3 regions of the Dactylosporangium sp. CA-139114 genome follow, and region 2 is predicted to be linked to each of the others. Evidence: riboswitches for the same ligand, from Rfam matches in the RefSeq annotation. Region 2 holds a riboswitch; each other region holds the start of a gene.
The links. Region 2 has a riboswitch for cyclic di-AMP ahead of ACQP2P_RS05480 (NlpC/P60 family protein). Riboswitches for the same ligand answer to the same signal wherever they lie in the genome.

Region 1: linked by a shared signal. The riboswitch ahead of ACQP2P_RS00385 (NlpC/P60 family protein) and the one ahead of ACQP2P_RS05480 (NlpC/P60 family protein) in region 2 are both predicted to bind cyclic di-AMP.
Region 3: linked by a shared signal. The riboswitch ahead of ACQP2P_RS13945 (NlpC/P60 family protein) and the one ahead of ACQP2P_RS05480 (NlpC/P60 family protein) in region 2 are both predicted to bind cyclic di-AMP.

The regions. Positions count from the first base shown of each region.
Region 1 is NZ_CP192080.1:78,245-85,467, reverse strand. It holds gene ACQP2P_RS00400 (pyridoxamine 5'-phosphate oxidase family protein) at 1-428, opposite strand, end outside; gene ACQP2P_RS00395 (MarR family winged helix-turn-helix transcriptional regulator) at 495-980, shown strand; gene dcd (dCTP deaminase) at 961-1,539, shown strand; gene ACQP2P_RS00385 (NlpC/P60 family protein) at 1,569-2,567, opposite strand; cyclic di-AMP (ydaO/yuaA leader) riboswitch at 2,579-2,711, opposite strand; gene ACQP2P_RS00380 (LamG-like jellyroll fold domain-containing protein) at 2,820-3,665, opposite strand; gene ACQP2P_RS00375 (class I SAM-dependent methyltransferase) at 3,863-4,492, shown strand; gene ACQP2P_RS00370 (hypothetical protein) at 4,649-5,581, opposite strand; gene ACQP2P_RS00365 (pectinesterase family protein) at 5,855-6,880, shown strand; gene ACQP2P_RS00360 (cytochrome D1 domain-containing protein) at 6,965-7,223, opposite strand, start outside.
Region 2 is NZ_CP192080.1:1,205,962-1,213,184, reverse strand. It holds gene ACQP2P_RS05495 (AMP-dependent synthetase/ligase) at 1-656, opposite strand, end outside; gene ACQP2P_RS05490 (ABC transporter ATP-binding protein) at 653-1,420, opposite strand; gene ACQP2P_RS05485 (ABC transporter ATP-binding protein) at 1,503-2,237, opposite strand; cyclic di-AMP (ydaO/yuaA leader) riboswitch at 2,538-2,699, shown strand; gene ACQP2P_RS05480 (NlpC/P60 family protein) at 2,764-3,645, shown strand; gene ACQP2P_RS05475 (methyltransferase domain-containing protein) at 3,709-4,488, shown strand; gene ACQP2P_RS05470 (Rv0361 family membrane protein) at 4,881-5,294, shown strand; gene ACQP2P_RS05465 (sigma-70 family RNA polymerase sigma factor) at 5,854-6,777, opposite strand; gene ACQP2P_RS05460 (NAD-dependent epimerase/dehydratase family protein) at 7,182-7,223, opposite strand, start outside.
Region 3 is NZ_CP192080.1:3,068,023-3,075,245, forward strand. It holds gene ACQP2P_RS13935 (SpoIIE family protein phosphatase) at 1-1,639, opposite strand, end outside; gene ACQP2P_RS13940 (alpha/beta fold hydrolase) at 1,643-2,443, opposite strand; cyclic di-AMP (ydaO/yuaA leader) riboswitch at 2,971-3,115, shown strand; gene ACQP2P_RS13945 (NlpC/P60 family protein) at 3,123-4,121, shown strand; gene ACQP2P_RS13950 (HEAT repeat domain-containing protein) at 4,173-6,266, shown strand; gene ACQP2P_RS13955 (DUF1269 domain-containing protein) at 6,306-6,812, shown strand; gene ACQP2P_RS13960 (hypothetical protein) at 6,911-7,081, opposite strand; gene ACQP2P_RS13965 (helix-turn-helix domain-containing protein) at 7,084-7,223, opposite strand, start outside.

The DNA.
Region 1 (7,223 bases), 1.1 Mb from region 2:
ACGGTGCGCGTCGACGTCGTCGGAGTGTCGTACTGCACGTACATCGCCAGGTCGACGGTCAGTTCGTACAGCTTCCAGTCGATGCCCGGCGCCGCGTGCATGAGCAGGGCGAGGCGTTCGACCAGACCGGCGTCCGACACGACGCTCGCGTGGCCGGACACGTACGCCTCGTCGGCGGTGTCCTCCGACGGGAAGCTGTGCAGGGAGTAGCGGCCGTCGCGGTCGAGGTCGTGGCGCTTCGGGGAGCGCAGGACGAAGCAGAACAGGCCCTCGTCCGTGATCACCGGTGAGACGGGGTGGATGCGGGGGCCGCCGTCGGGGCGGACGGTTGCCAGGTAGCCCAGGCCCGGGCCGTACTGACACACGAGCGTGCGAATGGCCGACGCCAGCAGGGGGTCGGCGGCGGCGAACTCAGCCCACGTTGCCATGCCTCAAAAGTACTCGAACACGTGTACGATCGTTGCCGAATTCCCCGAACGGGGCAAACTGAAACGGTGACGCCTGCCGACGAGCTCATCGATCTTCTCCGCCGGTTCAACGTCGAGGCGGACCGGTTCGTCGACGTGTTCGCGCGGGCGCACGGGCTGCATCGCACCGACATGAACGCGATCGCGCACATCTGGCGCGCGGCCGAGGAGCAGACGCCGCTGACGCCCGGCGAGCTCGCGCGCCGGCTCTCGCTCAGCCCCGCGGCCACCACGGCGCTGCTCGTGCGGCTCGAGCGCGCCGGCCACGTCGAGCGGCGGCCCGATCCCGAGGACCGCCGGCGGCTTCACCTGCACATTCAGCCGAAGGCCCGGGCGCTGGCGGCGGAGTTTTTCGCGCCTCTGGGAGTACACATGCGGGAAGCTTTTTCGCATTTCTCCCCAGATGCCCTGGAAGTAGCAATCGGTGTCACCAAGCAGGCGTTGGCCGCCACCGGCCGGGCAGCCGACGAAGCCAACTCGGTAACCTCTGAAGGTGCTGCTCTCCGACCGTGACCTAGGCAAAGAGCTCGACGCCGGCCAACTGCGCCTCGAGCCCTTCGATCAAGCGCTGGTGCAGCCGTCCAGCATCGACGTGCGGCTCGACCGTTGGTTCCGGGTGTTCAACAACCACCTCTACACCCACATCGATCCCGCGATCCAGCAGGACGAGCTCACCTCCATGGTCGAGGTGCACGACGGCGAGCCGTTCGTGCTGCACCCGGGCGAGTTCGTGCTCGCCTCGACGCTCGAGGTGATCACGCTGGGCGACCAGCTCGCCGGGCGCCTGGAGGGCAAGTCCAGCCTCGGCCGGCTCGGCCTGCTGACGCACTCGACCGCCGGGTTCATCGACCCCGGCTTCAGCGGCCACGTCACGCTGGAGCTGTCGAACGTCGCGAACCTGCCGATCCGCCTCTGGCCGGGGATGAAGATCGGGCAGCTGTGCATCTTCCGGCTGTCCTCACCGTCCGAGCACCCGTACGGCTCGGCGGTGTACGGCTCGCGGTACCAGGGTCAGCGCGGCCCCACCCCGAGCCGCTCCTGGCAGAACTGGCGCACCTGGCCGACGCAGTAAAAAAGGGTGGGCCCGAAGGCCCACCCTTTTTAAGCCACCCGGCCGTATCCGGATATCGGCTCGGAGTCGATCTTCTTCATCTGCACCGGTTGGCTGGGGTTGGGTGCGTGGACCATCCAGCCGTTGCCGACGTACAACCCAACGTGGTGCTTGTCGGGGTAGAAGAAGACGAGGTCACCGGCCTTGAGGTCGGCCCGCGAGACGCGCTTGGTGTCCTGGTACTGCCACATCGTGTAGTGCCGCAGGTAGGTGACGCCGACCTGCTTCCAGGACCACATCGTCAGGCCCGAGCAGTCGAACGTGTTCGGACCCTCGGTCGCCCACACGTACTTCTTGCCGATCTGCTGGCATCCGAACTGGGCGGCCCGGCTGCCGGGGCTCCCGTCGTACTGCTGCGGGCACGCGACCGGCTTGAGCGACCCGGTGCCGCTGCCGCTGCCGTAGGCCTGGAGGCGCATGTCCTGCAGGTTCTTGATGTCGGCGTTGATCTGCGTCTCCTGCTGATTGAGCGCGGCCTCCTGCTCGGCCTGCTTCGCGATCAGCTCGTCGAGGGGACGCTTCTGGGCGTCGTACTGCTGCTTGGCGACGAGAACGTCCTTGATCCGGTCCTGCTCGTCCTTGGCCACCATGTTGAGCATCGTCATCTGGTCGATGAACGTGTCCGGCGACCCCGTGGTGAGCATCGCGTCGAGCTTCGAGATGCGCCCGTTCTTGTACTGCAGCACGGCGAACGCGCTCACCTTGTCGAAGGCGGCGTCGACCTGGGCCTTCAGCGGCGCGATCGCGTCCTCGAGCTGCTTCTGCTTGGTCTTGTTGGCGGCGAGCTCGAGCTTGAGCTGGTTGTGCTGCTCGACGACGGGCTCGATCGTGTTCCACTTCTCGTCGATCTGCTTTTCGATCTCGCCGGGCGTGGGGTCCGCGTGCGCGAGGCCGGTGACGCCGACGGCGAGGGACAGACCGCCGAGGGTGGCGACGAGGAGCCGGACCAGTCGGTTGGGCCGCCGCGTCCACCTCAGATGGGTCTCCACCGAGGAGATACTCCTTCTTCCATGGCCGCCTACCGGGTTAGCTGACGGGTTCGGGCGGGAAGGTCGCCCTACCGCGATCTCGCGGATTCACCCCGGTGGAACACGTGGGTCCCCGGCTCGAAATCGACTCGGCGGTGCCGCCTGGCGCGCCCGTGGTGGGCGCGGACATCCAGCCGGCGCGAATTCACGTTAGGCGCGCCAGGTTCTCATGGACAAGTCGGCATCCAATTGTTGTCCGATTTGTCCCGAAGGTCAGGCAATTCGAGTGACGAACACATCATCGATTGCCCCTACAAACTGATCGTTGTTCGCGCTAGTCCCCTTGCCGCCAATACAGAGCGGATCGTCGTTCACTATCGACAGTGACGACGGAATGGTGACCCGCCCCGCCTCAACCCCGTCGACAGACACCGTGAGCAGCGAGTTACTGCGCGAACACGCGAGCCGGTGCCACCGCCCGTCGGCCACGGAACGTGTCGAGAGCGCTACGAAAATGCTCGACGAACGCGTGCCGACAATCACACAACTGGGCCGCCCGGCCTCGCCGTCGACCTGCAACTTGAACTGACTGTCACCGACCGAGAACCCTTTTTGGACGACATTGGCGCCCTTGGAAGTCTCTTCCGGCTGAACCAGCACACTGGCCCCATACGTAATGGGTCCACGACCGGGATTGAGAAACCCGGCCGGAGCACTCTGCAGGATCACGCGGGCACAACTCTGCGCACCGTAATGCTCACACCGGGGCGGAAAACGCACCGCGAGTCCGCCGTCGTGGGCCACGGTGGCGAGCTGCCCGCCCTCGGCCCGCCGCGAGCGCAGCGCCAGCCGCCCGGAGACGTCCGCGACCGGTTCGGCCAGGCCGTCGTCGAAGGTGTACCGCACCGTGACGGCCCCGTGCACCGGCGAGCCGGCCGGCCCGCTGGACGGCACCGCCACGGCCGGCGCGCTACCCATGCCGGGCGCCTTCGCGGACTGCCCGGTCAGTGGTTCGGCCGCACTCCGCCCGGGCGGCGCCGACGCCCGCCGCACCGCGAGGCCGGCAAGCCCGACAAGACACGCAAGCAGGGCACACAGCAACAACCGGCGGCGGCGCATAACCGGGCATGGTGCCCCGAATCGCCACGCCGGCGCGGCCGTTTCGAGCGCGTTCCCTCCAATGCGTTACAAGATTCATTGCTCCGGTCCGCCGGGGGCACGACCGTTGCTCCCGTCAGACACCGTTCGGCCCTGGCGGGCCTCTCTGCCACGTCCGTGGGCCCAGAAAACCCACACTCGGCGTAACGTGTCCGGCCATGCCCGACGACGCATGGCGCGAGGAGACCCGCGCCTCCTACAACACCGTCGCCAAGAGCTACGCCGAGTTCGTGACCGGCGCCTTGACCAGCGACCCGTACCTGACCGCCATCCTGCGACTGTTCGCGGACCTGCTCCCGCCGGGCGCCCGGGTGGCCGACATCGGCTGCGGCCCCGGCCACGTGACCGCCCACCTGGCGGAGCTCGGCGCGGACGCCTTCGGCATCGACCTGTCCCCGGCCATGATCGACCTGGCCCGTGCGACCTACCCCAGGCTCACCTTCGAGGTGGGCGACATGACGGAGCTGACCCTCCCCCCGGTCGGAGGCATCCTGTCCTTCTGGTCGCTGATCCACATCCCCGACGAGTCGATCCCGCCGGCCCTGGCCGGCTTCCACCGAGCCCTGAACCCGGGCGGCGTCCTGCTGCTCGGCTTCCACGCGGGCGACGGAGCCCGCCTGAAGACCGAGGGCTACGGCGGCCACCCGATGCGAGTGAACGTCCACCGCCGCCAACCGGCCCGGATGACCGAGTGGCTGACGGAGGCCGGCTTCACGGTGGAGACAACCGTGTTGTTGGACCAGCACACCAAGTCCCCGGGCGCGGCCATCTTCGCCCGCAGACCCTGAGCCGGCGACGCCGGCGATTGGTGGTTCCTAGCGGCGCGGGAAGCCCATGGTGACGCGCTCCGGGCCGCCCAGGCCGGCCGAGAGCGCGTCGGCGAGCGGCCACGCCGCCGTGCTCCGCTGGGTTGCCACCTGCGCCAGGTCGTCCATGACCCCGCTCTAGCGCCGGCCGTCCATCGCGACCATCACCTGGTCCGCCGACCGCGACCCGCTCGTGTCGCGCACCGCCGACTCGATCGGCCCGTGCGGCGGCGAGTACCCGTTGACGTGCGGCAGCGCCGGTCCGAGCGCATCCAGGATCCCGCGCCACGTTTCGGCGGGCAGGGTGACCCGGTAGGTGTGGTACTCGTCGAGCCGCAGATCCGCCCGCGCGACGGTGAACTCGCACCACCGCGACCAGCCCGCGGCCGCGACCTTCGGGGGCGTGGCGCGGACCCGCCAGCGGTAGGACACCCCGTGCCCGAGCGGCCCGATCCGCTCGATCGGCAGCGCCGTGGTGTGCTCCGGCCAGTTGCCGTCGCCGCCGAACTGCTCGCCCTCCTGCGGGATGGGGCCGTCGAGGCCCTGGAGCTGGAACGCGGTCTCGACGTGCGGCACGCCGGGCGCGGCCGGAACCGTCGCGGACAGCACCGGATACACGGTCGTCACGACGGGCCGGTTCGCGCCGGTCGCACAGCCGCGGTTGTCGGACTGCAGCCCGACGGCGAGCACCACACCGGCGTACACGGGGTCCTTCGGGTCCGCCGCGGGTGCCCCGGCCGCGCGATCGCGCTCCTCCTGCGGGTAGTCGCAGGTCTCCTGACCGCTGAGGACGTTGGCCGGCGCCGCGATGCGGGCCTGGCACTCGGCGAGCGTGATCCCGCTGGGCCGCCACGCCGCCTCGGCCGGGGACCCGTCGGTGGGCCGCACCGCGATGGCGGTGCCGAGCGCCAGAACCAGGACGCCCGCGGCGCCGGCGGCCATCCGGGTCAGCGTTCGGGACGCCTCGGACTCGGTCGGCGCGGACACGGGCGCGGGTGGAGGCGGCGCGGCCGGCTGGGTGGGCACGTGTGCCCAGCCGGCGTAGTCGGGCGGGAGGTGCGGAACGGTCACGGCCCCGTCCATCGGCACCGGTGCCCCGAACCTGAGCACCGCGGTGTCAGACATCAACCAGAACTGCTCCCAGTCGCCATCGCCGCGCGGTTGGCGATCAGCGGCTGGTTGCCGCCCGCCTCGGCGGTGACGCTGCCGCCGCGAACTCCCCCAACACGCGAAAGTTTCATCGCCGCGAGGCCTCCGCTCGGTGTGACCCAGGAAAGCGCTTGCCTCATCGATGGTCAGGCGTTGAGCATTGACTGCTCTGGATTCGATGCCCTGGGAGGACACATGCGCACAGGGAGCATCCTGCTCATCGCCGCCGGTGTCGTGGCGGCGAGCGGGACGCCGGCGTTCGCGGCCACGACCGTCACCGTGGCGGCTGACGGCTCCGGCAACTACCGCACGGTCCAGGCCGCGATCGACGCCGCCCCCGCCAACAGCGGCAGCACCTACACGGTGAACATCAAGCCCGGCACGTACCGCGGCACGGTGAGCATCCCGTCCAACAAGCCGAACATCAGCCTGGTCGGCACCGGGTCGGCCGCCACCGCCGTGGTCATCGTCGAGGGGCACGCGGCCGGGCTCACCAAGCCGGACGGCAGCACCTACGGCACGGCCGGCAGCGCCACCGTCACCATCGCGGCCGCCAACACCACCGTGTCCAACCTGACCATGTCCAACGACTTTGACGAGGCCGCGCACAACCTCAGCGCCGAGCAGGCCGTGGCGGTCAACACCTCCGGCGACCGCGTGCAGTTCAGCAACGTGCGGATCCTCGGCAACCAGGACACGCTGCTCGTCAACACCTCGGGAACGGCGGTGCGCCGGCTGTACGTGCGCAACTCCTACGTCGAGGGCGACGTCGACTTCATCTTCGGCGCCGGCACCATGGTCTTCCAGAACGGCGAGGTTCGCTCGCTGACCCGCGGCTCGTCGTCGAACAACGGCTACATCACCGCCGCCGCGACGAACGTCAGCAACAAGTACGGCTTCCTGTTCTGGGGCACCCACCTGACCAGCAACGCGCCGGCCAAGACGGTCTACCTGGGCCGGCCCTGGCACCCGGGCGGCGACGTGAACGCGATCGCGCAGGTGCTCTATCGCGGCGTGAGCATGGACGCGCACATCCGCGACGACCCGTGGACGGACATGTCCGGCTTCTCGTGGCGCAGCGCGCGCTTCACGGAGTACAGCAGCACCGGCGCCGGCGCCGTGGTCAACAGCAACCGGCCGCAGATGAGCGCCTCGACCGCGGCCCAGTACACCCCGACGGCGTACCTCGCCGGCTCCGACGGCTGGAATCCGATCCACTAGCGACCCGGGTGACTACGGCACCAAGGTCTAGGTCGACCGGCCCGATGTGAGCAGGGGCGCCCGCACCGCGGGCGCCCCTTCCGTTCACAGGCCGGTGAACTGTTCCCAGCTCCCGGCCGCGGTGCGGTTGGCGATGAGCGCGGAGCGGCCGCCGTTCTCCGCCGTCACATAGCGGTTGTTCGCGCCGGCCCGCAGCATGGCGCTGCCGTTCCAGCCGGGCTCCACGGAGAACTTCTCCCACGGGCCGACCGCCGTGCGGTTGGCGACCAGCGGGGCGTTGCCGCCGTTCTCCGCGACCACGAAGCGCTGGTTGGCGTGGGAGAACAGGGCGATGTACCCGTCC
Region 2 (7,223 bases):
AGCAGCAGGTCCCGGGGGCCGGGCGGCGGATCGGTGAGCCCGCCCTCGCCGCGCAGCACGCCGACGGCGAAGTCCACATTGGACACGGTGAGCATCGCGCCCTTGGGCCGCCCGGTCGTGCCGGAGGTGTAGACGAGCGTCGCCAGGTCGCCGGGCTCGGCCGCGAGCTCGAGGTCCTCCTCGCAGACGCCGGCGAGCAGGTCGCCCCAGAAGAGCAGGCGATCGTTGCCGTACCGGTTGCGGATGCCCTTCGGATCGAGGTACACGATCTTGAGCAGTTGCGGGCAGTCCCCGAGCACCGCCAGGGCCTTGTCCACCTGCTCCTGGTCCTCGGCGATGAGCACCTTCGCGCCGCAGTGGGCCAGCAACCGGCCGATGTCGCCGGCCGGGCTGGTCGGGTAGAGCCCGACGGTCGCGGCGCGCAGCGCCACCGTGGCGACGTCGGCGAAGAGCCACTCGGGCCGGTTCTCGGACAGGATCGCGACCCGGTCGCCCGGCTCGACGCCGAGCCCGCGCAGCGCGTGGGCGACCGACCGGGCCGTGTCCCAGTACTGCCGCCAGGTGATCTCGCGCCAGATGCCGCGGTGCTTCTCCCGCAGCGCGACCGCGTCCGGGGTCCGCCGCGCCCGATCGCGGACCAGGGTGGCGATGGTCATGCCGCCTCCCCCAGGTAGGCGCGGATCACGTCGGGGTGCCGCTGGACCTCTTGCGGCGTGCCGCACGCGACCGGCGTCCCGAAGTCGACCACCAGCACCCGGTCGGCGAGGTCCATGACCAGGCCCATGTCGTGCTCGACGAGGATCATCGGGATGCCCAGCTCGTCGCGAATGTCGAGGATGTACCGCGCCATGTCCTCGGTCTCCTCGAGGTTCATGCCGGCGACCGGCTCGTCGAGCAGGAGCAGCCGCGGCTGCATGGCGAGCGCGCGGCCCAGCTCCACCCGCTTCTGCACGCCGTACGGCAGCAGCCCCACCGGCATCCGGCGCCACGGCGCGAGCTCGAGGAAGTCGACGATCTCCTCGACCCGGGCCCGGTTGGCCAGCTCCTCGCGGCGGGCGCGGCCGAGCCAGGCGATCGCGGCCAGGGTGCCGTAGCGCATGTGGTGGTGCCGGCCCAGCATCAGGTTCTCCACGACCGTGAGCTGGCGGAACAGCTCGACGTTCTGGAACGTGCGGGCGACGCCGAGCCGGGCGACGCGGTCGGGGCGCGCGCCGGTGATGTCGGTGTCGCCGAGCAGGACCCGGCCGTGCTGGGGGCGGTACACCCCGGAGATCACGTTGAAGATGGACGTCTTGCCGGCGCCGTTGGGGCCGATCACCGCGAAGAGCTCGTCGGCGCCGACGCTGAAGTCGACCCCGTTGATCGCCTTGACGCCCGCGAAACTCAACCGCACGTCTCTGAAGCTCAGCACATCACTCACGACGCCACCTCCGCAAGCTCCGGTGCCGCCGCGAGAAAGCTGTGCTTATGGTGAGCGGCCCCTCCGCTCCGCTCCGGACCGCTCACGACAACCACCGCTTCCGCCGCTTGTAGTGCTTGACCTCGCGGAACGAGTGGGCGGCGTGCGAGCCGAGGTAGAACTCGCGGATGTCGTCGTCGGTGAGCAGGTCGGCGGCGGGCTTGTCGAGCACGACCTTGCCGTTCTCCAGCACGTATCCGTGCTCGGCGACGGAGAGCGCCATGGCCGCGTTCTGCTCGACCAGCAGCACGGCGGTGCCGGCCCGGTTGATCTGCACGATCAGGTCCCGCACCTGCTCGACCATGCGCGGGGCCAGGCCCAGGCTCGGCTCGTCCAGCAGCAGGTACTTCGGGTCGGACATGAGCGCCCGGCCCATCGCGAGCATCTGCTGCTCGCCGCCGGAGAGGTAGCCGGCCACGGCCGCGCGCCGCTGCTTGAGCACCGGGAAGAGCGCGTACATGCGCTCCATCGCCTCGGCCGCGCCGCGGCGGCGGGTGTGGGCACCCAGCCGCAGGTTCTCCTCGACGGTGAGCTCGGCGAAGGTGCGCCGGCCCTCCATCACCTGACTGATCCCGCGCCGGACGATCGCGGCGGGGCGCAGACGGTGGACGGGAGTGTCGCCCAGGGTGACGCAGCCGCGCGTCACGGCCCCGTCGTGGACGCCCAGCAGGCCGGACAGCGCCCGCAGCAGCGTGGTCTTGCCGGCGCCGTTCGCGCCGAGGAGGGCGACGATCCGGCCCTCCGGGACGGCGAGGCTCACGCCCCGCAACACCAGCATCACATCGTCGTAGACGACCTCGAGGTTCTGGACCCGTAGCACGTGCGGACCCCCGAACTATTTGCACCGGCGGTGTAAGAAGTTAGGAGTATTTAACCCGCTCCCGCGTGAGAATCAAGCCCCGAATCTGTAACCGTCCGGCACCGATGTCACGGTCCGGCACGGGTGGCCAACCGGCGGTAATCCGGACTTTTGGGGTAATAGATATTGAGCGGGACGCACGCCTTTCGCCCGGCGGATGCTCACGTTAAGTTAGGCGCTGGCCTGCCCGGCAGTCCGTCATCCACCCCGGATGGCACCGGGCAAGCGCCGCCGAATCGAGCTCCGCGCGCACCCACTCCGGGCGTGCGCATCGAGCCGGGGACCCATACCTCTGGGGTGAATCCGCAACACTGCGGTAGGGCGCTCTCTCTTCCCGCCCGAACCCGTCAGCTAACCCGGTAGGCGGTCGGTGCAGAAGGGTCTCCCCTTGTCCACTGGACATCGTGCCCGCCGTTCGGCGCTACGGACCCTGCTCATCGGGTTCGTGTCACTCGCTGTGATGGCACCCGCCACGGTCGCACACGCCGACCCGACGCTCGCCGAGATCGAGGCCCAGCTCGACAAGCAGAACGACGAGCTCGAGCACACGATCGAGGCCTGGAACAAGATCAACTCCGACCTGGCCACCTCGCAGACCAGCGCGAAGGCGCTCGAGGACGGCGTGGCCAACGCCAACGCCGGCGTCGAGCAGATCGCCATCGCCGCGTTCAAGACCAACGGCAGCCTGCGCAACCTCAACCTCGTCCTCAACGCGACGTCGTCGGGCTCGCTCATGGACCAGCTGTCGATGCTGCAGCAGATCACGCGTCAGCAGCAGAAGGAGATCGACGACTACAAGGCCGCCAAGGCCAAGCTGGACGAGACGATCGCGGGCCAGAACGCGCAGAAGGCCGACCTCGAGAACAAGCGCAAGCAGATCGAGGGCGACGTCAAGAAGCTCCAGGACCTGCAGAGGAAGGCGGCCAACGCGGGCGCCAAGAAGGTGGCGTACAACAGCGTCAAGGCGCCACAGGTCGACGACGCCACACGCCAGAAGGTCATCAACTTCGCCTACGCGCAGCAGGGTGAGCCCTACCACTGGGGTTCGGCCGGCCCGGACCAGTGGGACTGCTCAGGGCTGACGATGATGGCCTGGAAGCAGGTCGGCGCGAATCTGCCGCACGTCGCCGCGGACCAGTGGAAGGTCGTGCAGCACATTTCCGCGTCGGAGGCCCGCCCCGGTGACCTGGTCTTCATGAACAACCTCGGCCACGTCGGCATCTACGTCTCGCCAGGCCGGATGATCCACGCCCCGCATACGGGCGACGTGGTGCGGGAGGCCAACATCAGCGGCAGCGTCTACGGATACGGCCGCGTCAAGATCTAGGCTCCCGACGACGATGTGCAGGGCCGCGGATCGCGACGATCCGCGGCCCTTCATCATTGGGGCATGGCGTCCTGGGATCCGCAGCAGTACGAGCGCTTCGCCGACGAGCGCGCCCGGCCCTTCCGCGAGCTCGTGGCCCGCATCCCCACCACGTCCGCGGTCGCCGTCGTCGACCTCGGCTGCGGCCCCGGCACCATGACCGCCACCCTCGCGACCCGCTGGCCGGACGCGGCGATCCTCGGCCTCGACTCCTCGCCGGCGATGATCGCGGCGGCCGCGGAGCACCGCAGCGCCCAGCTGACCTTCCAGCTCGCCGACGCGGCCGAGTGGCGGCCCCAGCGCGGCTCCCTCGACGTCATCGTGGCCAACGCCTCGCTGCAGTGGGTCGGCGACCACGAGACGCTGCTGCCGCTGTGGGCGGCGGCGCTCGACGACGGCGGGACGCTCGCCTTCCAGGTGCCGCTCTCCTTCGACCCGGGCATGGTCGCGGTGGCGGCGCGGGAGCGCTGGGCACCGCTGCTGGGCGGCGCCTCGGGCACCACGGGACCGCGCTCGGCGTCGCCGGTGCTGGGCGCGGCCGACTACGTACGGTTGCTGTCCGGGGCCGGCCTGACCGTCGACGCGTGGGAGACGACCTACTACCACGTGCTGCCCGGCGAGGACCCGGTCTTCGAGTGGTTCAAGGGAACCGGCCTGCGGCCTTACCTCGACGCCTTGTCCGGGGCCGATCTGGAGGAGTTCACGGCGGATGTCAAGGAGCGAATGCGGCAGCTGTACCCGCGCGAGCCCTTCGGCACGATCCTGCCGTTCCCTCGCCTCTTCGTCGTCGCCCAGCGCGCCTGAGACTCCCGGCTCGCGGCTCGCGGCTCCCGTTTTCGCGGCCCTCGTTTCGCGGCTGGCGGCTCGCGGCCGTCGTTTCGGGGCTGGCGGCTCGCGGCCCTCGTTCGCGGCCTTCGTTTCGCGGCCCTCGTTCGCGGCCCTCGTTCGCGGCCGTCGTTTCGCGGCCCTCGTTCGCGGCCTTCGTTTCGCGGCCTTCGTTTCGCGGCTCGCGCCTCGCGGCTCGCGCCTCGCGGCTCGCGCCTCGCGTTCCGCGGCTACGGCCCTGGGCATGGCCGCTCGCACGTGCCGACCGCGCCGTGACGTCGTTCCCATTCGCGCGGATCGTCGCGCATCGGGCATGACCTACGTCAAATGGTTTACATCAGGACCTGATCGCGATTCATACGCTGAGGCGCGTGAGCAAAACCTGGAAGATCATTATTTTCGGCGCGATCGGCCTCTTCGTGCTCTGCTGCGGAGGCGGCGTCGCCGGAATTTTCTTTGTCGTCAACGGCTCCACCAAAGAACCCAAGGCCGCGACCGGGGACTTCCTCACCGCGCTCGAGACCGGCAGGACCCAGGCCGCCTACGACCTGCTGTGCTCTTCGGCGCAGCAGCAGTACGGGCCGGAGACCTTCGAGGCGTACGTCAAGAAGGACCCCATCACCGCCCACGACATCAGCTGGGGCGGCTCCTACAGCAACAACAACGGCAACGAGAGCGCCTCGATCGACGCCAGCGTGACCTACCAGAACGCCGGCAAGTCCAGCCACACCTTCGACCTGATCAAGGAGAGCGGCTCCTGGAAGGTCTGCGGCGACCCATTCTGAGGCCGCTCGCCTCATGGCCGTCTTGAGGGCCGCGGAGCCGTCCAGTTCCGCGGCCCTGAGCCATGCCCCGCCACTCGCTCCGCTGCTCAGTCCGCGCCGCCACCGCAGCTTCGCCGCCGCCGCAACTTCGCTGCTCGGTCCGCGCCGCCCGTAACTTCGCCGCTGTTCGGTGCGCGCCATCGCCGCAGCTTCGCCGCCGCCACTCGGTCCGCGCCGCCGCCGCAACTTCGCCGCTGTTCGATTCGCGCCATCGCCGCAGCTGTTCGATTCGGCCCTCCGCAGTAGCTTCGCCGCCGCTCGATTCGGGCCGCCGCCGCAGCTTCGCCGCCACCGCTCGGCTTCGCGCCGCGCCGCCGCCGTAGCTCCGCCGCCGCTCGATTCGCGCCGCCGCCGCAGCTTCGCCGCCGCCGCTCGGCTCGCGCTGCGCCGCCGCCGCCGTAGCTTCGCCGCCGACCGAGTCCTCGCGCCTCCGGCGCCGCTGGTGCAGTCTCGCGGCGCGAAAAAGCCCCGGGTCCGCTCCGACCCGGGGCTTGCTCGTCTTGGGGGATGTCGCTGCTTGCTAGGCGGCCTGCAGGCCCTCCGCCCGGGCCAGCTCACGCAGCCGGCCGAGCGCCTGAATCTCCAGCTGGCGGATGCGCTCGCGGGACAGCGAGAACCGCGTCGCCACCTCGGTCAGCGAGTGCTCGCGACCGTCCTCGAGGCCGTAGCGGGCCCGCATGATGCCGGCCGAACGGTCGTCCAGGTGGTTGAGCAGGCCCTCGATCCGCTGGCGCTCCAGCGCGGCCAGGACCACGTCCTCCGGCGACGGGGCGTCGGAGTCCGCGACCAGGTCGCCGAGGTTGGTGTCGCCGTCGTCACCCACGGGAGTGTCGAGGGACACGGTGTCCTGGGACCAGCGCATGAGCTCGTGCACCCGCTCGACCGGCACGCCGAGCGCGGTCGCCAGCTGCTCCGGCTCAGGATCGTTGCCGAGCTCACGGGTGAGCTGCCGCGCGACGTTGCGCATCCGGTTGACGTCCTCGACGAGGTGCACCGGGAGCCGGACCGTGCGCTCCTGCTGCGCGATCGCCCGGCTGATCGCCTGGCGGATCCACCACGTCGCGTATGTCGAGAACTTGTATCCACGCACGTAGTCGAACTTCTCGACGGCGCGCACCAGGCCGGTGTTGCCCTCCTGGATCAGGTCGAGCATCGGCATGCCGGACCGCACGTAGCGCCGCGCGATCGACACCACCAGGCGCAGGTTGGCTCGGATGAACCGGTCCTTCGCTCGCTCGCCGTCGGCCACGAGGCGGTGCAGCTCCTCCGCGGTCACGCCGTCGGGGATCTCGTCGCTGTCGAGCAGGTGCTCGGCGTAGAGCCCAGCCTCGACCGCCTTGGACAGCTCGACCTCAGAAGCGGCGTCGAGCAGCGGCGTGCGGGAGATCTCATGCAAGTACACGCCGACCAGGTCACGCTCCTCGGCGCCTGTATCGGGTCGCATCTCCACTTTCACGTTCTCCACCTTCGGGCCCCTCCCCGCTCCATCCTTCGCCTTCCCCGTTTCACCCTGCTAAAACGGGTGCCCCCCGGGTATGCCCCCTACACAACAGTCAAAGTGCCTTCCGAATTCCGCCCCTCAGGGCGATTCGGTGACGACCCCTGAGAGTTGCACCACTTACCAAGACGTTCGGGAGACTGCTCCGGTTCGCTTCGGTTGCAACAAGTGATACGTGCTCTACCTGCCCGTCGGACGCCTGAATTCGCTGTGAGTTCCCTGGGAACGCCCCGCGCGGGGGGCGCTGGACGCCTCGTGGGCACGGATGTTCATCGGCAACGGTCGGGGACACGACAGCCTTTTCCCGCTGTGGCGAGCGTGATACTCACTAACACGGGCCAGTCGTCGGCTCACCGCTCGTGCCATTCACGCAACAGCTGCGCCTCCTCATC
Region 3 (7,223 bases), 1.9 Mb from region 2:
AGTCGTCCATGTGCCGCAGGACCTCGGCCGGCCCGTCGTGCGCGGTCGCGAGCGCGCGCACGGCGCTGCGCAGCTGGCCCATCGCGCTGGCCGCGTGCAGGCCCCGGCCCACCACGTCGCCGACGACGATCCCGACGCTCTCGGCCGAGGTCGCGAACACGTCGTACCAGTCCCCGCCCACCTCGAGCGTGTGCACCGCCGGCCGGTACGCGGTCACCACGTGGTAGCGCGGGTCCGCCGGCCAGTCGCCGCTGAGCATGCTGCGCTGCAGGGTGTGCGCCACCTCGCGGTCCCGCTCGGCCAGCCGCGCGTTGTCCAGCGACAGCCCCGCCCGGTCGGCGAGGTCGGCGAGGAACTCAGGCCCGACGTGCCCGGCCCCGGCCACCTCGCCCCCGGCCAGCAGCAGCGTGCCGAGCATCGTGTTGCGCGCCCGCAGCGGCAGCACCAGCGCCCGCGCGCCGTCGATGGTGATCAGCGGGGCCGCCACCGGTGCCGCTCCCGTCCGCCCGGCCGCGTGCACCGAGGCGAGCACGTCGTTGGGGATCGTCCAGCCCCCGCCCGGCCGCGCGGGCGCGGACGCCCGCCAGGCCGGCTCCCCGGCCGGCGCGACGGCGTCGAGGTCGATCTGGGCGTAGCCGGCGACGTCGGGGACGAGCAGCTCCACGAGCCGCATCGCCCGCCCGGTGAAGCCGACGGTCTCGGCGAGGTCGCGGCTGAGCCGGGCCAGGAAGCCCGACTGCCACGCGCGGCGCGTCGTCTCCTCCAGCAGCCGGATGCGCTCGAGGGCCTGCCCGGCCTGCCGGCCGACGGTCCGCATGAGCTCGATCTCGTCCTCGCCGAACGCCTGTGGGCGCGCGGGCTGCGGCTCGCCGGAGCCGGGCCGGTCGGGCGCGAACACGAACGACACCACCCCCAGCACCCGCTGATCCGCCAGCATGGGCGAGACCAGGCGCAGGCCACCGTCCTCCTCGGCGTGCCGGACGACGTCGAGCAGGGCCGCGGCGCGCGCCTCCGGGGCCTGGTCGTCGAGCGAGAGGAGCTCGTCGGCGACGCCGAGCGGGCGCAGCGCGGCCTGCGCCGGGTCGAGCAGCCACACGCGGGTCGCCGAGGCTGCGAACGCCTCGTCGCCGACCCGCACGATCGGCGCGACGATCTCCTCGGCCCGCCCGATCGCGGCGCAGCGCACCACCATCTCCTGCAGCAGCCGAACCCGGGTCGCGTTGCGCTCGGCGCTGCGGCGCTCCTCGAGCAGCTGCCGCTCGTACATCCGGCGCTCCTTCGCGTCGAACACCGTCATCCGCACGAGGGCCTGGCTGCCGGCCGGACCCGCGCGCAGCACCGCGTTGACGAACGCGTCGAGCCGGGAGCCGTCGGCCTTGCGGAACTCGGCCGCCGCCTCCCGGACCTCGCCCTGCAGGTGCAGCAGCGGCGCCAGGTGCGTCTCGTGCCAGATCCGGCTCCCGGCGGCGTAGAACTCGTGCACGCGCCGGCCGGCCAGCTGGTCGCGGCGCCAGCCGGTCCACCGCAGGAACGTGCGGTTCACGCGCACGATGGTGCCGTCCGGCAACAGCGTGAGATACCCGCAGGGGGCGCTGTCGTACAGTTCTTCGGCGTTCTCCTCGGGCAGCGGCTCGGGCACGCGTCAGCCCGTCCGCAGGAAACCGTCGATCGCCGCGAACGTCTCGTCCGGGGCGCTGAGGTGCGGGCAGTGGCCGGTCGCGTCGAGGACGACGAGGGTGCTGCCGGGGATGTTGGCGTTGCAGTACGCCCCCACCTCCCGGGGGGCGATGACGTCCTCGGAGCACTGCAGGATCAGCGTCGGCACGCTCACCTTGCCCAGATCCGCGCGAGTGTCGGAGCGGAAGGTCACCTCGGCGAACTGCCGCGCGATCGCCGGATCGGTGCGGCAGAAGCTGTTGCTCAGCTCCTGGCCGAGCTCCGGCCGGTCGGCGTTGCCCATGATGACCGGCGCCATCGCCGCGGACCAGCCGAGATAGTTGCGGTCGAGGCTCTCCAGCAGCTCGTCGATCTCGCCGGCGCTGAAGCCGCCGTAGTAGTCGTGGTCGTCGATGTATCGCGGGGAGGGGCCGACGAGCACGAGCTTGGCGAACCGGTCCGGCTCGGCGTTCGCCGCGAGCAGCCCGATCATCGCGGCGACCGAGTGCCCGACGAACACGACCTCGCGCAGGCCGAGCTCGTGGAGCAGCTCGAGCAGGTCGTCGGCGTAGGCGCCGAGCGACGTGTACCGCCGGGGGTCGTAGGCGCCGAGATCGGAGTTGCCGGCCCCGACGTGATCGAACAGCACGACGCGATGATCGTCGGCGAACCGCGGCGCGACGAGCCGCCACATGTGCTGGTCGCAGCCGAAGCCGTGCGCGAAGACGACGGCCGGGGCGTGCTCGGGCCCGAGCAGCCGGACGTTGTTACGCTGGACTGCGCTCACGGTCCGTGACGTTACTCGTGCCCGGCGTGCGCGAACAAGGGCCTACATGGCCCGGCGGTGGTGGGCGGCCCGGCGCAATCCGGCCTTCCTGTGCGCATTTCGGCTGCTCGCGCCCGCCGGGTCGATCCGCGGCGGGGGTGGTGCGGGTACACCCGTTCGTTGGAACGTTTCCTCCGCCGCCGGCCCGGCAGTGTCCACTTCGGAGCGTCGCCGGCCCGTCCCCCGCTGCCGCGCGGCCGTGGCGTTGTGTGCGGCATGGAGATGCTTGCGGGCGAGGAGGGCCGTCCCCGTCGAGATCGGCGATCGCCTGAACCGCTGCGCAGCGCTGGACGGGCCGCGGCCGTGATCGGGAGCAATCGGGCGATATCGGTAGCCATCGCCGCAACGTGATCTTTGAGCGAACGTTAAGTGTTGCTTAGGGCGGTTCCGCCGCCGGGATCCCGCCGATACGTTTGGTGCGGCCTGCCAGGCCACAGCCGCTCACCGAGGGCGGCCCGGGCAGGCTCCGCCGAGTCGTACGACGGCCCTGGCAACAGGCGCCGGCGCGTGAGCCGGGGACCCATCCGGGGCTTGCTCCAGGGGTGAATCCGCGACCGTCACGGTCGTGGTAGGGCGAACCTTCTTCTCGCCCGAACCCGTCAGCTAACCCGGTAGGCGGATGCGAAGAAGGACGCTTGCCGTGTTCAACCGACGGACGGCGCTGCGCTCGTTCCTCATCGGAGTGGCGGTCGCGGCGATGGTCGCGCCGGCGTGTGCCGCACACGCCGACCCGACGCACGACGAACTCCAGGCCCAGATCGACAAGGGCAATGCGGAGCTCGAGCACATCGTCGAGGACTACAACAAGATCAACGGTGACCTCGAGGCCACCCAGGCCACGATCAAGCAGCGCGAGACCGACCTGCAGCCGCTCGAGGCCAGCATGGACGCCGCCCGCGCCACCGCCGACCAGATCGCCGTCAACGCCTACAAGTCCGGCGGCAACCTGAGCTCCTGGTCGCTGATGCTGGGTGCCACGTCGTCGGACGGCTTCTTCGACCGCGTCGGCACGCTGCAGCAGATCTCGCGCAACCAGCAGGCCGACCTCGCCAGGTATGCCTCGGCCAAGGCCGGCGTCGACGCCGAGAAGCAGCGCCTCAACGAGACCCTCGCGGCCCAGAGCCGGCAGAAGGCCGACCTCGAGGCGCGGCGCAAGCAGATCGAGGGCAACATCGCCAAGCTCGACGAGATGCAGCGCAAGGCCGACGCGGCCGCGGCCGCCGCGGCGGCGAAGGCGAAGACCCCGGTGAAGACCGCCAACCCGACCACCAACCCGGGACCGCCGCCGGCCGTCTCCGGCGCGGCGGGCAAGGCGGTCAGCTACGCGTGGGCCCAGCTCGGCAAGAAGTACGTCTTCGGCGCCGCCGGCCCGAACACGTTCGACTGCTCGGGCCTGACCATGATGGCGTGGAAGGCGGCGGGCGTCACGCTGCCGCACAACGCCGCGCAGCAGTGGGGCAAGGTCAAGCACATCTCGCGGGCCCAGCTCGCCCCCGGTGACCTGGTGTTCTACAACGGCCTCGGGCACGTGGGCATCTACATCGGCAACAACCAGATCATCCACGCCCCCAACAGCCGGACCGTGGTGAAGGTCGCCCCGATCGACATCGACTCGCTCTACGGCTACGGCCGCGTGTAACCCCACCGGCGGGACCCGAGCCCGGCCGGACACGTCGTAGGATCGCCGCCCATGGATGACGCCGACGTGTTCGCCGGGCTCGATGCCGTCGCGTGGAAGCGGCTGCGGCACGCCTACGGCTGCGCCGCGGGCGTCCCCGCGATCCTGCGCGGCCTCGCCGACCCCGACCCGGCCGTGCGCGAGGTGGCGCTCGACCAGTTCTACGGGGTCGTGCACCACCAGGGCGACGTCTACCGCTGCACCCTCGAGACCCTGCCGTTCCTCACCCGCATCGCCACCACGCCGGGGGTGCCCGGCCGGGCCGCGGCCATCGAGCTGCTGGCGAGCGTCGCCGGCGCCGGTTGGGACCAGCCGCTCGCCGGGCGGACGCGGACGGCCAACGCCACCCTCGCCGCCGAGCGCCCCCGCTTCCTCGCGCTGCTCCACGACGCCGACGCGCAGGTGCGGGCGGCAGTCGTACCGCTCCTGCGCGCGATCTGCGCCGAAGCCCCCGAAGCCACGGTCGGCCTGCTCCGCCGGCACGCCGACGCCGAGCCCGACCCGCTGGTGCGCCGGGCGATCGTCACCGCCGTCGCCGGGCTCGCCACCACCGACCCGGCCGCGATCGCCTGGCTCGAGGGTCTGACGACCGCCGAGCCCGATGCCGGCCTGCGCCTCGGCGCGCTCGCCGCGCTGGCCCGCCTCGGGGTGCCGGCCCCCGCGGAGACGGCCGTCGCGCTCATCGCCGCCGGGTACTCGGTGCCGCCCGCGCCCGCCGCCCCGGCCGGTTTCCAGACCGACACGCTCGTGGGCAAGATCCGGCAGATGCGCGAGCACCTCCACGCCGGGCGCGGGCACCCGCAGATGGACGAGCTCGTGCGCGCGGTCAGCGACGCCTACGGCGACCGGGTGGACGACCGGATCACGGTGCTCCTCGCCGGCCTGCGCTCGGCCGATGCCGAGTGGCAGCTCGACGCGCTGCATCCCGCGAGCAACCTGGTGCACGGCTGGCGCGGGCGGTACACCCACATCCTGCGCCGCATCGCGGACCTGGCCCTGACGGGGGAGCCGGTGGTGCGGCCGCGGGCCGCGGGCGTCCTGGCGGACCTCGGCCGGTTCGCCGCGCCGGTCGCCGACGCACTCGCCGAACTGGTCGAGTCCGCCGAGCGCCGCGCGCCCCACACCCCGCTGCGCCGCGCTCTGCCGCCCTGGATCATCCAGTGGCCGACCGAGCCGCCGACCGTCGGGCGTCTCCTCGCCCTGCTCGCCCGGCTCGGCGACCCCCGCGCGGTGCCGATGCTCGCCTGGGTGCTCGAGCAGGAGCCGCTGCCCGGCGACGCCGGCTGGGCGGTCGCCGGGCTCGGCCCCGTCGCCGCCCCGCTCGCCCCGGCGGTCGCGGCCCGCCTGGACGAACCGCTGCCGCCCCGCCACCGCGACGGGCTCGTCGCCGCGCTGCGCGCGATCGGCCCGGCGGCCGCCCGTGAGGCGCTGCCGGTGCTGCTCGCGGCGGGGCCCGACCCGGTCAACGCCGAGGCGCTCGGCCGGCTCGGCGCCGCCGACCCGGCGACGGCCGGGACCGTCCTGCCGGTCCTGCGAGGCTGGGCCGCCGGGCCCGACGCCCGCGGCGCGGTGGCGGCCACCCTCGCCGCCTGGACCCTCGACGCCGACACGGACACCGCGGTCGCGGCCCTGACCCGCCACCTCGGCGACGAGGCCGCCGCCGTGGTCGCGGCCCGCGCCCTGGGGACCGTCGCCCGGTGTTCGGACGGCACCGCGGCGACAGCCGCCGCGGGCGCGGGGACGCTCGATCGGCTCGGGGCGCTGGTCCGGCGGCGGGACCGGTACGGCCACACCGCCGTCGCGGCCGCCCACGCCCTCGCCGCCATCACCGGCGACGCCACCCTGGTCCGCGCGCCTCTCGAGCATGCGTGGGCACGGCACCCGCTGACCCGCCCGGCGGTGGTCGCGGCCTGGGCCGAGCTCGGGCCGCCGGACGCCCGCACCCGAGCGCTGCTGGCCGCGGAGCTCGCCGAGCCGCGCCGGCTGTACCGCCGCGGCGGCAACCCCGGCTTCTCCTACGGCGAGCTCGACCAGGACGAGGCCTTCGTCGCCGCGATGCGGGCGCTCATGCCCGGCGGGGGAGGTGACCCGGCCCCGGCGCGATGACCTTTGCAGGGCAAGCACCGGCAGACACCAGGAGGCATCATGAGCGATCTCGTGGCGATCGGCTACCGCGACCTGGCCACCGCCGACCAGGCCCGGGACAAGATCATCGAGCTGCAGCGGCACGGGCTCATCACCGTGCGCGACGCCGCGGTGGTCGAGGCCGGCGAGGACGGCCGGGTGCGGCTGCACCAGAAGCACGGCACGACCGGCGTGGCGGCCGCGGGCGGGGCGCTGTGGGGCGGCCTCATCGGGCTGCTGTTCCTGGCGCCGTTCATCGGCATGGCGGTCGGTGCGGCCGGCGGGGCGGCCGCCGCCCGGCTCACGGACACCGGCGTGGACGACAGCTTCATGCGCGACGTCGGCGCGGCGCTGGAGCCGGGCTCGGCGGCACTGTTCCTGCTCGTCGACCAGGTCACCGTCGACAAGGTCGTGGCCGAGATGGCGCCCTTCGAGCTCGGCGGCCGGCTGCTGCACAGCTCGCTCAGCGCGGAGGCGGAGCAGCGCCTGCGCGACGCGATCGAGGCCGTGCAGCTCGCCCGCATCTGACGCGCACCGGGCGCACGCGCACCGGTCGCACGCGCACCGGTCGCACGGGCACCGGGCGCGTGCGGCCGGGCGGGATGCGGCACCGGTCGCACGCCCGCTCACCGGTTGTGGATGGCCAGCAGGATCAGGCCGGCCAGCCGGACGACGAGGTCCGGCACCGGCAGGCCGCCGAGCGCGACGCCGGCCAGCAGCCAGCCGAGCCGGCGGTGCAGGGTCACGGTGACGTCGACGCGCACGTGCGCCGGGGGCGGCGGATCGTCGGGCGCCACGATCAGCCGTCCCCGCGCCGGGCGCCGGTCGGCGAGACCGCGAACGCCTGCCGGAAGTCCCTCGCGAACTGGTCGCGGCGGCGGTATCCGCACTGCGCCGCGATCGCGAACACCGGCACGTCGCGCTCGCCCGGGTCCGTCA